Sphingobium yanoikuyae: one gene and its partner. The protein of the gene in region 2 interacts with the protein of the main gene of each other region in a pairwise test. Links are inferred from orthologs where the notes say so. Each region holds a gene or a part of one and is shown on either strand. Other genes may lie near its edges.

Evidence for each region.
Region 1: the proteins of HH800_RS21145 (region 2) and HH800_RS12735 interact in binary tests that used the Escherichia coli proteins (3 or more experiments, as listed by UniProt). The link is inferred for Sphingobium yanoikuyae from one-to-one orthologs.

Annotation. Positions count from the first base shown.
Region 1 is NZ_CP053021.1:2,595,193-2,600,502, forward strand. The notes cover bases 2,541-5,310. They hold HH800_RS12735 (P-II family nitrogen regulator), read left to right. Parts: upstream 2,541-3,641; coding sequence 3,642-3,980; downstream 3,981-5,310. Other genes in these bases: map (type I methionyl aminopeptidase), read left to right, coding at 2,541-3,305; glnA (type I glutamate--ammonia ligase), read left to right, coding at 4,075-5,310. Also shown: HH800_RS12705 (sensor histidine kinase), read left to right, coding at 1-197; HH800_RS12710 (YbaN family protein), read left to right, coding at 296-649; HH800_RS12715 (polyketide cyclase), read right to left, coding at 678-1,079; HH800_RS12720 (competence/damage-inducible protein A), read right to left, coding at 1,157-1,912; HH800_RS12725 (GFA family protein), read right to left, coding at 1,909-2,391; more of map, read left to right, coding at 2,475-2,540. UniProt on the Escherichia coli protein: P-II indirectly controls the transcription of the glutamine synthetase gene (glnA). P-II prevents NR-II-catalyzed conversion of NR-I to NR-I-phosphate, the transcriptional activator of GlnA. When P-II is uridylylated to P-II-UMP, these events are reversed.
Region 2 is NZ_CP053021.1:4,373,675-4,382,064, reverse strand. The notes cover bases 1-3,310. They hold HH800_RS21145 ([protein-PII] uridylyltransferase), read left to right. Parts: upstream 1-347; coding sequence 348-3,110; downstream 3,111-3,310. Other genes in these bases: HH800_RS21140 (L,D-transpeptidase family protein), read right to left, coding at 3,134-3,310; mutS (DNA mismatch repair protein MutS), read left to right, coding at 1-338. Outside these bases: more of HH800_RS21140, read right to left, coding at 3,311-3,634; ribA (GTP cyclohydrolase II), read right to left, coding at 3,631-4,692; xth (exodeoxyribonuclease III), read right to left, coding at 4,692-5,489; HH800_RS21125 (LolA family protein), read right to left, coding at 5,737-6,375; HH800_RS21120 (FtsK/SpoIIIE family DNA translocase), read right to left, coding at 6,783-8,390.

The sequences.
Region 1 (5,310 bases), 1.8 Mb from region 2 along the record:
ACGGCATGGGCATTCCCGAAGCCGACCGGGTGCGCATCTTCGATCGCGGCGTGCGGCTCGATTCGGGCAAGCCCGGCACTGGCCTTGGCCTCGCCATCGTCCGCGACGTCGCCGAAATCTATGGCGGGCCGGTGGCACTGGAAGAGAGCGAGGATCTGGGCGGGCTGCTGGTCCGCCTGCGCCTGCCGGCCGCCTGACAAAGGGCGCCCGACGAAAGGCAATTGCGTTCCTGCAAATCAATAGCATAGACAGGACAGACCGGGCCGCATCGGCCCATTCCAGACGGGATCGACGGGTGCGGCGCCATCTCTATCTCATTGCCGGCTTCCTCTCGATCGGATTGGGCACGCTGGGCGCCTTCCTGCCGCTGCTGCCGACCGTCCCTTTCATGATCCTCGCGGCCTATTGCTTTGCCCGCTCCAGCCCGGAACTGGAGGCAAAGCTGCTGGATCACAAGCATTTCGGTCCGCATATCCGCCGCTGGCGCGAACGCGGCGCGATCAGCCGCAAGGGCAAGAAGGCCGCGCTCGGCGCCTTTGCCTTCAGCGCGATCCTGGCGCTGATCTTTTCCCCCTTCCCCTGGTATCTGATCCCGCTGGCCGCAGCCTTGATCGGCGGCAGCTGGATCTGGACACGGCCGGAAAGCTGAGCCGCCTGGGCCGGATCGATATCAGCCCTTAGCCCAGCGTCTTTGCATAATCGCGCAGCGCGCGCAGATCGCGGGTAATCCACTTGGCGTCGCGCGCGAAATCCTCGTCGCTCATACCGGGCTGGCGAAAAAGCGTCAGCATCACCTCTGCCCCATCCCCATTCTCGATGACGCGCAGCGGGACATGAACCGCCCGGCCATCACCGGTCTCGACGAAATGGTCCATCACGCCAAATTCATTGTGCGGCGTGAAGCGAACGACGATCGGCCCATCGGGACCGTCGGCAATCCATCCGGTGCCGCCCCTGCGCAGATCGGCCTCGGTCAGGCCCGATGCCCATTTCGGGAATATCTCCGGCTGCCAGATCGCTTCGTAAAGCTCGCGCCAGTTGCGCGCTATCGTGACACTGTAGGTTCGCGCGGTAAGCATGCAGAATTCTCTTTTAGAAGTGGAACTGCGCTGTACCGCCGCCAGCCTTTCTTGTCACCGCAACGAATGTTTCTTGGCTAGATGCCGCCAGACACCGGGGGCCAGCCCCCCTCCATCAACGCGGCACTGAGGTCCGTAACGCACGCATCCAGCACCGCCTGGTCGGTCGAGCGGATGACGAAATTGGCGCCGGTGCGCCCTTCGCGGAAGAAGGGGTAGCTGCCGATCTGGACGCCGTCATGGGCGCGCTCGGTGGCGCCGAGCAGGTCGGCGATCTCGCTTTCCGCGACCCAGCAGCCGATCGTCGCCGACAGGACCGGCAAGCCGCCTTCCAGCGTGCCGGTGAGGCTATCGAGCATGCCGGCGGTGATGTGCGGCACCCCGGCCATGATGAAGATATTGCCGTGGCGAATGCCCGGCGCGCCCGACATCCGGTTTTCGATGAGGTCGGCGCCCGCCGGCACCCGCGCCATGCGCAGCCGCGCGTCGGTAAGGCCCCCACGCGTGACATAATAGCGCTCCAATGTCGCCCGCGCCTCGGGATGGATCTCGACGCCGACGCCCAGCGCCGCCGCGATCGCGTCCACCGTGATGTCGTCATGGGTCGGGCCGATGCCGCCGGTGGTGAAGAGATAGTCGTTGCGGGCACGCAATATGTTGACCGCCTCGACGATCGCGTCCTGCACATCGGGCACCACCCGCACCTCGCGCAGACGGATGCCCTGGACATTGAGCCAGGTGGCGATCTGCGCGACATTCTTGTCCTGGATGCGGCCGGACAGGATTTCATCGCCGATCACGATCACGGCGGCGGTCCAGATACGGTCGCTCATGCCAGCGGCTCCGCACGGGCGGCAAGCGCCATCAGCCGGGCCAGCCGATCGGGCGGCAATATGTCCGCCGGCTTGTAGCTGGTCTCGAAGACCGGCACATCGGCCGGCAAGGCAGTCCAGTCCGACCGATCGGCCACGAAGATCGCGGCATCGGGCCGGATCGCCGAGCGATCGTCCAGCGTGCCGACGCGGATCGCCGCGCCCGCCCGGCCAAGACGGGGATAGAAGCTCCAGACCGCCGTGCCGCAGTTGGCGCAGCGCACGATCACCTGGGTCTTGCCGCTGCCGGTCGGCACGACATGTTCGCTCAACTGCCCAGACAGGAGATGAAGATGATCGACCTCGACAAAGGCGTTGACGGCCGACGCTGCACCGCTCTGCCGCTGGCACAGGCTGCAATGGCAGTTGTTGACGAAGATGGGGTCGGCATCGACCCGATAGCGCACCTCACCACAGGCGCATCCGCCTTCCATCACCATGTCCGTTTCTCTTTTCCTGATAGCGACCGAGGGGCTGAGCGAAGACACTCGCAATGCCGGATCGCAGGGTCTATATCAACCACATGACCGAATATATGACGATGACGGCCGACGCGCCGGTTTCCCGCTCGACCGCGATCAAGCTCTATGACGCGGCCGGTTTCGACGGCATGCGCAAGGCCGGCCGGCTGGCCGCCGAGATCCTCGACGCGCTGGTGCCCCATGTGGTGCCGGGCGTGACCACCGGCGAACTGGACGACATCGTCCGCCGCATGACGCTGGACGGCGGCGGCGTGCCGGCGACGCTGGGCTATCGCGGCTATACCCATAGCTGCTGCATCTCACTCAACAATGTGATCTGCCATGGCATTCCGGGCGACTATAAGCTCAAGGACGGCGATATCCTGAATATCGACGTCACCCCGCTGGTCGATGGCTGGCACGGCGACACCAGCCGCATGTTCATCGCCGGCGACGCGCCGATCAAGGCGAAGCGGCTGGTCGAGATCACCTATGAATGCCTGATGCTGGGCATCGAGCAGGCCAAGCCCGGCAATCATCTGGGCGACATCGGCCATGTCATCCAGCGTCATGCCGAAAAGCATCGTTACGGCGTGGTCCGCGATTTCTGTGGCCATGGCCTGGGCCGCGTCTTCCATGACAGCCCGGAAGTGGTCCATGTCGGCCGCCCCGGCACCGGTCCGGAGCTGAAGCCCGGCATGTTCTTCACGATCGAACCGATGATCAACATCGGCAAGCCGGGCGTGAAGATGCTGGACGATGGCTGGACGGCGGTGACGCGCGACCGCACGCTGTCGGCCCAGTTCGAGCACAGCATCGGCATCACCGAAACCGGCTGCGAAATCTTCACCAAGAGCCCGACCGGCCTCGACTGCCCGCCCTACGCGCGCTGATTTCTGCCTGCCCATGGCGGCCCCAAAGGCCCGCTCCGTTCATGCCATCGGGGTCATAACTGACCGGCGTCGACGGGGCGGGCCTTTTGCATGATGGATCGTTCAACCACTGCCCAAAAAACAGGCAGAATGACATGATATTGCCCGGAATCCGGGCAATATGGACAAAGATTGCTGCATCGCCGAAAGCAGGCCTAGCGATTCGCCACTTGGCACGGTAATTGATTGTTAAGGGAGACGGCGCTTGCCTCGGGGGGCATGATGATCGTCGCTTGAAGGTTGAAGGATGCGGGGCCAACCCGCGTCCGTTCGTGCGTCATGGGTTGGGATTAAGTGATGAAGAAGATCGAGGCGATCATCAAGCCGTTCAAGCTGGACGAGGTGAAGGAAGCGCTGCACGAAGTGGGCGTGTCCGGCATCACCGTCACCGAGGCGAAGGGCTTCGGCCGCCAGAAGGGCCATACCGAACTGTATCGCGGCGCCGAATATGTCGTCGACTTCCTGCCCAAGGTGAAGTTGGAGGTCGTCGTCGACGACGCTCTGGCTGACCGGGTCGTCGAAGCGATCTGCAGCGCCGCCCAGACCGGCCGCATCGGCGACGGCAAGATCTTCATTTCCGCCATCGAGGGCGCGGTGCGCATCCGCACCGGCGAACGCGATAGCGACGCCATCTGATTTTCGACAGGTTCTAGCCGGCGGACAGGGGTCCGGCGGACACAGGCTTCAACGACCCCTTCGGGGGGGTATCCATAGAGAAGGGCAACTGCACATGGCCAACACGCCAAAAGACATCCTGAAGATGATCGAAGAAAAGGAAATCGAGTGGGTCGATGTCCGTTTCACCGATCCCAAGGGCAAGTGGCAGCACCTGACCATGGTGTCTTCGGTCCTCGGCGAAGATGAGCTGACCCAGGGCCTGATGTTCGACGGTTCGTCGATCGAAGGCTGGAAGGCGATCAACGAGTCGGACATGATCCTGAAGCCCGACCTGGACGCCGTCTATGTCGATCCGTTCAGCGCCACCCCGATGCTGATCATCTTCTGCGACATCGTCGAGCCCGACACCGGCGAACTCTATGCCCGCGACCCGCGCTCCTGTGCGAAGCGCGCCGAGGCGTTCGTCAAGTCGGCCGGTTTCGGCGACACCATCTATGTCGGCCCGGAAGCCGAATTCTTCATGTTCGACGATGTGCGCTTCGAGAATGATTACTCGCAGAGCTACTACAAGATCGACGACATCGAACTGCCGACCAACACCGGCAAGGAATATGAAGGCGGCAACCTGGGTCACCGTCCGCGCGCCAAGGGCGGCTATTTCCCCGTCGCCCCGGTCGATCCCTGCACCGACATCCGCGCCGAAATGGTGTCGACCATGCTCGAAATGGGCCTGCCCTGCGACAAGCATCACCATGAAGTCGCCGCCGCGCAGCACGAACTGGGCCTGACCTTCGGTACGCTGGTCCAGACCGCCGACCGCATGCAGATCTATAAGTATGTCGTGCAGATGGTCGCCCAGGCCTATGGCAAGACTGCAACCTTCATGCCCAAGCCGATCGCGCAGGACAATGGTTCGGGCATGCACACCCACATGTCGATCTGGGAAAACGGCAAGCCGCTGTTCGCGGGCGAAGGCTATGCCGGCCTGTCCGACACCTGCCTCTACTTCATCGGCGGCGTCATCAAGCACGCCAAGGCCCTCAACGCCTTCACCAACCCGACCACCAACAGCTACAAGCGCCTGGTGCCGGGCTTCGAAGCCCCGGTTCTGCTCGCCTATTCGGCCCGCAACCGTTCGGCCTCCTGCCGTATTCCCTACGGCGCCGGCGCCAAGGCAAAGCGTGTGGAATTCCGCTTCCCCGACGCGATGGCCAACCCCTATCTCTGCTACGCCGCGCTGCTGATGGCCGGCCTCGACGGCATCGAGAACAAGATCCATCCGGGCGCCGCGATGGACAAGAATCTATATGATCTGCCGCCCGAAGAGCTGAGCCAGGTGCCGACCGTC
Region 2 (8,390 bases):
AGGGCGACCTGGTGCTGCTGCACGAACTGGCCGAAGGACCGGCCGATCGCAGCTATGGCCTGGCGGTCGCACGACTGGCCGGCTTGCCGCCCCTGGTGCTCAAGCGCGCCAAGGATGTGCTGGGCCGGCTGGAGGCAGGCAAGGCGAAGACCGGCGGCATCGCCGCGGGGCTGGACGACCTGCCGCTGTTCGCCAGCGTAGCAACCCAGGCCGAAGAGGTGGTCGATCCGTTGCGCGACGCGCTGGATGGCATCGATGCCGACGCACTGTCCCCGCGTGAGGCACTCGATCACATATATCGGTTGAAACAACTGGCCGCCGCCAGTCACCACGAGTAGACGAAAGCCATGGTCATGCAGTTCCCCAGCCTGGGGTCGCGCCGCGCGATCATTGACCGGCGCGCGATTTCCGACAGCATCAACGCCCTGGCGCAGGAGCACCGGGGCGATCCGATCAAGCTGCGCGGGCTGATCGTCAAGGAACTGAAGGCCGCCCTGGAGCATGGCCGCGAGGATGTTGCGCGCCGGCTGGAAGCCAAGCCGACGCGCGGGCGCGAGGCGGTGACGGCCTTTGCCTTCCTGATCGACCAGATCTTGCGGCTGCTCTACGACGCCACCACCCATCATCTTTATCCCGCCGGCAACCGCAGCACCGGCGAGCGGATCGTGCTGATCGCCGTCGGCGGCTATGGCCGGGGCGAGATGGCACCGCACAGCGATGTCGATATCGGCTTCATCACCCCCTGGAAGCCGACCGGCTGGACCGAGCAGATCATCGAATCCATGCTCTATTCGCTGTGGGATCTGGGGCTCAAGGTCGGCCATAGCAGCCGTTCGATCGACGAGACGATGCGGATGGCCAAGGCCGACCTCACCGTGCGCACCGCCCTGCTGGAAGCACGCTATGTGTGGGGCGACCGGGCGCTTTACGAGGAAGTGGCCGTCCGCTTCGACAGCGAGATCATGCAGGGCACCGCCCGCACCTTCGTCACCGAGAAGCTGGAGGAACGCGACGAGCGCCACCGCCGCATGGGCGACAGCCGCTATGTCGTCGAGCCCAATGTCAAGGAAGGCAAGGGCGGCCTGCGCGACCTGCACACGCTGTTCTGGATCGGCAAATATGTGAACCGGGTGAAATCGGTCGCCGACCTGGTCGATGTCGGCCTGTTGACGCAGAGCGAGCTGCGCCAGTTCCAGAAGGCCGAGGATTTCCTGTGGGCGGTGCGGTGCCATCTGCACATGATCACGGGGCGGGCCGAGGACCGGCTGACCTTCGACCTACAGCTGGAAACCGCGACGCGCATGCACTTCACCGCGCGGGCCGGACGATCCGGGGTCGAGCGCTTCATGCGCTATTATTTCCTCAATGCAAAGGCGGTCGGCGACCTGACCGCGGTGTTCCTGGCGCATCTGGACGACCAGTTGGCCGAGCGCGGACGCCGCTATATTCCGTCGATCTTTCGCCGGCCCAAGAAGCTGGATGGCTTCGTGCTGGATCGCGGGCGGCTGGCGCTACCGAGTGATGATTTCTTCCAGGCCGATCCGGTCCGCCTGGTCGAGATTTTCGCCGTGGCCGACAGGCATGGGCTGCAGATTCATCCGAGCGCGATGCGCGCGGCAAGCCGCGACGCTGGCCTGATCACCGCCAAGGTGCGCAAGGACGCACGGGCCAATGCCGCCTTCATGGATGTGCTGACCAGCCCGCGCGACCCGGAAACGGTGCTGCGCTGGATGAACGAGTCCACCGTGTTCGGCCGGTTCATCCCCGATTTCCGCCGCGTCGTGGCGCAGATGCAGTTCGACATGTACCATCATTATACGGTGGACGAGCATACCATCCGCGCCGTCGGCCTGCTGGCCCGGATCGAGAAGGGCGAACTGGCCACCGACCATCCGCTGGCGACCGAGCTGATGGGCAAGATATTGTCGCGCCGGGTGCTCTATGTCGCGGTGCTGCTGCATGACATCGCCAAGGGGCGCGGCGGCGACCACAGCATATTGGGCGCGGAAGTGGCGGACCATCTCTGCCCGCGCCTGGGCCTGACCGCCGCCGAGACCGAGACCGTCGCCTGGCTGGTGCGTTATCACCTGCTGATGTCGGCCACCGCCTTCAAGCGCGACCTGGCCGACTACAAGACGATCCTCGATTTCGTCGAAGTGGTGCAGAGCCCCGAGCGGCTGCGCCTGCTGCTGTGCCTGACCGTGGTCGATATCCGTGCGGTGGGGCCGGGCGTCTGGAACAGCTGGAAGCGGCAGTTGCTGGGCGACCTCTATGACGCGGCCGAGGAAGTGCTGCGCCTGGGCCACAAGCAGAAGGGCCGCAGCGAGCGGGTTGCCGCCAAGCAGGAGGCGCTGCGCGAGGCGCTGGGCATGGATGAGGCGACCTTCGCCGCCTTCAGCGGCCGCATGCCCGAAAGCTACTGGATCGCCGAACCGGACGATATCCTGGTCCATAATGCGCGGCACATATTGGAAGCGGGCGATTCTTCGCTGTCGATCGCCGCACAATATTATCCCCAGCGCGGCGCGACTTTGGTTACCGTCTATGCGACCGACCATCCGGGCCTGTTCTACCGCATTGCCGGCGCCATCCACCTGGCCGGCGGCAACATCATCGACGCGCGCATCCATACGACGCGCGATGGCGTCGCGATCGACAATTTCCTGGTGCAGGATCCGCTGGGCGGTGCCTTCCACAGTCCCGAGCAGCTGGCGCGGATCAAGGCAGCGATCGAGGATTCCCTCTCCAACCGCCACCGCATGATCACCAAGCTGGAAGCGCGCCCGCTGCCCCGCACCCGCGCCGAAGCCTTCCGCATCGAGCCCAATGTGTTGATCGACAACAAGGCGTCGAACCGCTTCACCGTGATCGAGGTGAATGCCCGCGATCGGCCGGCGCTGCTGTTCAGCCTGGCCAATGCCCTGTTCCAGTCGAAGGTCACGGTCCACAGCGCCCATGTCGCCACCTATGGCGAGCGCGCGGTCGATACCTTCTATGTCACCGACCTCTTGGGCGGGAAGATCGAGAGCAAGGCCCGGTTGCAGACGCTGGAACGGCGGCTGCTGGAGGCGGCCGGCGGCGAAGTGGGCGAGGCACTGGAGCGCGCCTGATCGCTACTTAGGCGCCTAAATTCTCAGGCAATGGTCATGACGTCGCCGGGTGACAGCAAAGGTAACAGGCGCAGCATGTCGTCGCGATCGACCGCGACGCAGCCGGCGGTCGGGCGTCCTTCGGACAGATGGAAGAAGATGGCGCTGCCCATGCCCGGCACCGGCGGCGCATCATTATGGCCCAGGATGACGATCACGTCATAAGCGTCATCGCTGCGCTGCAGGCTTTCGGTCGAGAAGGGGCGGGGCAGGCGCACGGGACGGTTATAGGCGGGATCGGCCGGATCGTCCGACCATCCATCCCCCGCATGGGTCCAGCGCCAGGGCAGGGCGATGCCGGCGGCGGCAACCTTGCCGGGGCGCAGCAGCACCGCGCGGATCGGCCAATTGCCCAAGGGGGTGCAACCATCGCCTTCGCGCTTGTCGGCCGCCGCGCAGGCCCCGCTGCGGCCGATGGTGCAGGCCATGTCGAGATCGCCGAAGCGCAGTCGCCCGGTGGCGACATCGACATGGATGACACTCACAGCTGGTGGCCGGTCCGGTCGCGCTTGGTGGCGAGATAGCGTTCATTATGCGGGTTGGCCGGCAGGATGATCGGCAGCCGCTCGACCACCTCGATCCCGGCCGCCTGCAAGCCGGCGACCTTCTGCGGATTGTTGGTGAGCAAGCGCACGCCGCCAATGCCGAGCAGGTCGAGCATCCGCGCCGCGACCGAGAAGTCGCGCGCATCGATCGCGAAGCCCAGCCGCACATTGGCGTCGACCGTGTCGAAGCCCTGATCCTGCAGCGCATAGGCGCGCAGCTTGTTGACGAGGCCGATGCCGCGCCCTTCCTGCCGCAGATAGAGCAGCACGCCCCATTGTGCGTCGGCGATCTGGTGCAGCGCCTGATGCAATTGCGGGCCGCAATCGCATTTCAGGCTGCCGAACACGTCGCCGGTCAGGCATTCGCTGTGGATGCGGATGACCGGGGGCGATGCGTCACGTTTGCCGACCACCAGCGCGACATGCTCGCGCGGCTCGTCGGGGCTGCGGAAGGCGATGATCTCCGCGCTCTCGCTCGCCGATACCGGCAGGCGGGCACGGGTGGCGATGGCGAGGTGAATGGCATCGTCATAATCGCCGACATCATCGGCGCTGACTTCCGCCTCGACCGGGCCGTTGCCTTCGGTGAGGAAATAGGCGGGCAGGATACCAGCCAAACGGGCCAGGCGCAGCGCCGCCTTGGCCGCCTGCGGCGCCGGCAGCGCGCGCGCACGGAACGGCCCCTTGAGCGGCGAGGCGAGGTCCAGCACCGGATCGGAAATCGAGGTCGCGACATCGGCGTCGATCCACGGCGCCCGTTCGATCAGCACCGGCAGATCGGGATCGGCCGCCGCCAGCTGGTTGGCGAGCTTCAGCGTCTCGGCGCGGGCGGCGGAAATCAGGATATCGGCCTGACCCTGCGGATCGAAATCGGCCAGCGTCACCGCATCCGCGCCCTCGATCGCAATCAGCCGGATGGCGCCATCAGGCGCGGTCAGGCGGATCGCCCAGCCGCGACGCAGCGCATCGATGGCGCGGGCAGCATCCCGCCCGTTCATCAGAAGGCGAACTCGGTGATGATCGGGATATGGTCGGACGGCTTTTCCCAGCTGCGCGCGGGTTCGACGACACGGTGGGCGACCGCCTTGTCGGCGACGTCCCTGGTCATCCACATATGGTCGAGGCGACGGCCGCGATCCGACGCCGCCCAATCCTTCGCGCGATAGCTCCACCAGGTGTAGAGCCGCGCCGGGGCAGGGTGAAAATGGCGGCCGATATCGACCCAGTCGTTCGACGCCTGCAACCGGCCCAGCAGCGCGCATTCGACCGGCGTATGGCTGACCACGTCGAGCAGCTGCTTGTGGCTCCAGACGTCACATTCCAAAGGCGCGATGTTGAAGTCGCCGGTCAGGATGGTCGGCTTGTTGTCGAGCGCGCCGGACCACTCGATCATCCGCTCGATGAAGTCGAGCTTCTGGCCGAATTTGGGATTGACCATGCGGTCGGCGACATCGCCGCCGGCGGGGACATAGACATTCTCGATCCGCACGCCATTGTCGAGGCGGATGCCGACATGACGCGCTTCGCCATTGGCCTGCCAGTCGAACCGGTCATCCTCATGGATCGGCACCTTGCTCATGATCGCGACGCCATGATGCATGCGCTGGCCGTTCAGCACCTGATGGACATAGCCCAGCCGCTTGAACATGTCGGTGGGGAAAATCTCGTTCACCACCTTGGTTTCCTGCAGGCAGAGAATGTCGGGCGCTTCCTCGGTCAGGAAGCGTTCGACGATGTCGATCCGGGCGCGGACGCTGTTGATGTTCCAGGATGCAATCGAAAGGGTATCGGCCATGAAAAGCACCTAGGGTGCCGCGCGCCCGCGCGCAAGCGCCGGACAAAGTAAGACCCCCGCTCCGGGGGCGTGGAACGGGGGTCTCGATCGCGCCCTTGAAGCGCTTTGCGACGGGAGCGGTGTGCCGGGTAACAGGGGGGAAATCCCGGTCTGCGTCTCTCGCCGTGATCTCTATCTAGGCGATCCGATATGAGCGGCAGATGAACGATGGCAGAAAGTTTTCAGCCCATCGTTCCTGCGGCCCGCCCTAGCCGTTCGGACGGCCGCGCGGACGCGGATCGGTCCAGCGGAAGGCGGAATCGGCGACCGGCACGCCATATTGCTGGTTCGACAGGCGCACCGCCGTGCGATTATTCTGCGCGTCGAGCGCGACCCAGCCATAAAGCTCCAGTCCGGCCGGCGACGCGGGCTTGCGCTTGAAGATCATGGTGATGGTGCCGAATTCGGGCCGCTTGGGATCCTTTGCCTGCACGCTCAGCACCGTCGGGTCGCCGGTGGGCACGACCGTGCCGAATTTCGACAAATCCTTGGTCGGGTCGATCAGCGCGGCCAGCGGCGAATTGCCGATCGGCCAGCGCTGCACCTGGCGCACCTCATAGTCGATCAGGGTCAGCGCCTTGCCATCGCCCACGATCAGCAGCGGCACGCCCTTTTCATATTGGAAACGGATCTTGCCCGGCTGCTTCAGGGTCAGCTTGCCGGTCAGCACCTGACCATTGCGGTCGGTCTGGCTGAAATCGGCGGTCAGGGTGGTGACGGCGCGGATATAGGCATTGACCTGATTGAGGTCGGACGGTGCCGCCTGCTGGGCGAGGGCATAGCCCGCCGGCACCGCAACCAGCGCGGTGGCGAGGGACAGGGCGACAGGCGCGAGGATGCGCTTCATGCAATCATCTCCGGGTTGTTCGGAAAAGGGGGCATAGGGGGTGGGGCTTGAACCCGCTGTGAACCTTGCTGTTCCATCGAAGGGAAAGGATCGATCGGAAAGACCAGACGGGGGAGAGCGGCCGTGAAATGGCTGGCTCGATCCCCCGTGCTCCCGCCTCGCCATGCCGGTCTTACCGGCGGCACCGCTCCAATTATGTTTATCGGCGCGGCAGCAGCGACGCCTGCCTAGACCGATTCGCGGACAAAAAAAAGGCTGATCCGAAGATCAGCCTGAAAAGTTTTTAGGAGAGGATGCCTGAAAGGCCTGTTCCTAATGTCCCAAAGCCCCTGTCACGACAAATGCGAAGGCAGCAAGCATGGTTGCACGGAACGCAATCGCTCAAGGAAAACAGGCATTTCGTAGCGTCAGAGCGGATTGCCATTCTCGTCACGCAGCACTTCGCGGCGGCCGACATGGTTGGGCGGACCGACCAGCCCTTCTTCCTCCATCCGTTCGATCAGACGTGCGGCGCTGTTGTAGCCGACTCGCAGCTGGCGCTGCAGCCAGCTGGTCGAGGCCTTCTGATTCTCGAACACCAGTTGGCAGGCCTTGCGGAACAGCTGCGCGTCCGGGCTGTCATCGCCCAGGTCCACGCCGTCGAGCGCGAAGCTGCCTTCCTCCGGCTCTTCCGTGACCGCCTGGATATAATCGGGCGCGCCCTGCGCCCGCCAATGGTCGGCAACCACGCGCACTTCATCGTCCGAAACGAAGGGACCATGGACGCGCATCAGGCCCTTGCCACCATGCATGTAGAGCATGTCGCCCTTGCCCAGCAGCTGTTCGGCACCCTGTTCGCCTAGGATGGTGCGGCTGTCGATCTTGCTGGTCACGAAGAAGCTGATGCGGGTCGGCAGGTTCGCCTTGATGACGCCGGTGATGACGTCGACCGAGGGACGCTGGGTCGCGAGGATCAGGTGGATGCCGGCAGCACGCGCCTTCTGCGCCAGACGCTGGATCAGGAATTCGACTTCCTTGCCCGCGGTCATCATCAGGTCGGCCAGCTCGTCGACCACCACCACGATCTGCGGCAACGGCTGGAAATCCAGCTGCTCCTCTTCATAGATCGGCTTGCCGCTTTCGGGGTCATAGCCGGTCTGGACGCGGCGGCCGAGCGGCTTGCCCTTGGCCTTGGCGGCGCGAACCTTCTCGTTGTAGTTGGCGAGGTTGCGGACCGAGATCGAGGCCATCATGCGATAGCGATCCTCCATCTGCTCGACCGCCCATTTGAGCGCGCGGATCGCCTTGCTCGGCTCGGTCACGACGGGGGCGAGCAGATGCGGGATGTCGTCATAGGTCGACAGTTCCAGCATCTTGGGATCGATCATGATCAGGCGCAGCTGGTCCGGCGTCATGCGGTAGAGCAGCGACAGGATCATGGCGTTGAGGCCGACCGACTTACCCGAACCGGTGGTACCCGCGATCAGCAGATGCGGCATCGGCGCCAGATCGGCGATGATCGGCTCGCCCGAGATATTCTTGCCCAGGATGATCGGCAGGGTCGCTTCCGCACCGAACTGCTCGCTGGTGATGAGTTCGCGGAAGGACACGCCCTCACGATTGGTGTTGGGCAGTTCGATGCCGATGACAGTGCGGCCGGGAATGGTGGCGACGCGCGCCGACAGCGCCGACATGTTGCGGGCGATATCGTCGGCCAGCGCGATCACGCGGCTCGCCTTGATGCCCGGTGCCGGCTCCAGCTCATACATGGTGACGACGGGACCGGGGCGGACCTCGACGATATTGCCCTTCACATGGAAGTCGTCGAGCACGCTCTCCAGCAAGCGGGCGTTGCGTTCCAGCGCAGCCTTGTCGATCTTCTGGCCCTGATTGGCGGGAATCGGATTGAGCAGGTCGGCGGACGGCAGCGAGCTGTGGCCGAACAGATCATCCTGCGACACCGGCGCGGTCGAGCGCTGCACCGGGGCGGGCTTGGGCGCCTGGATGGTGATCGGCGGCTTGGGCTCGTTCGACAC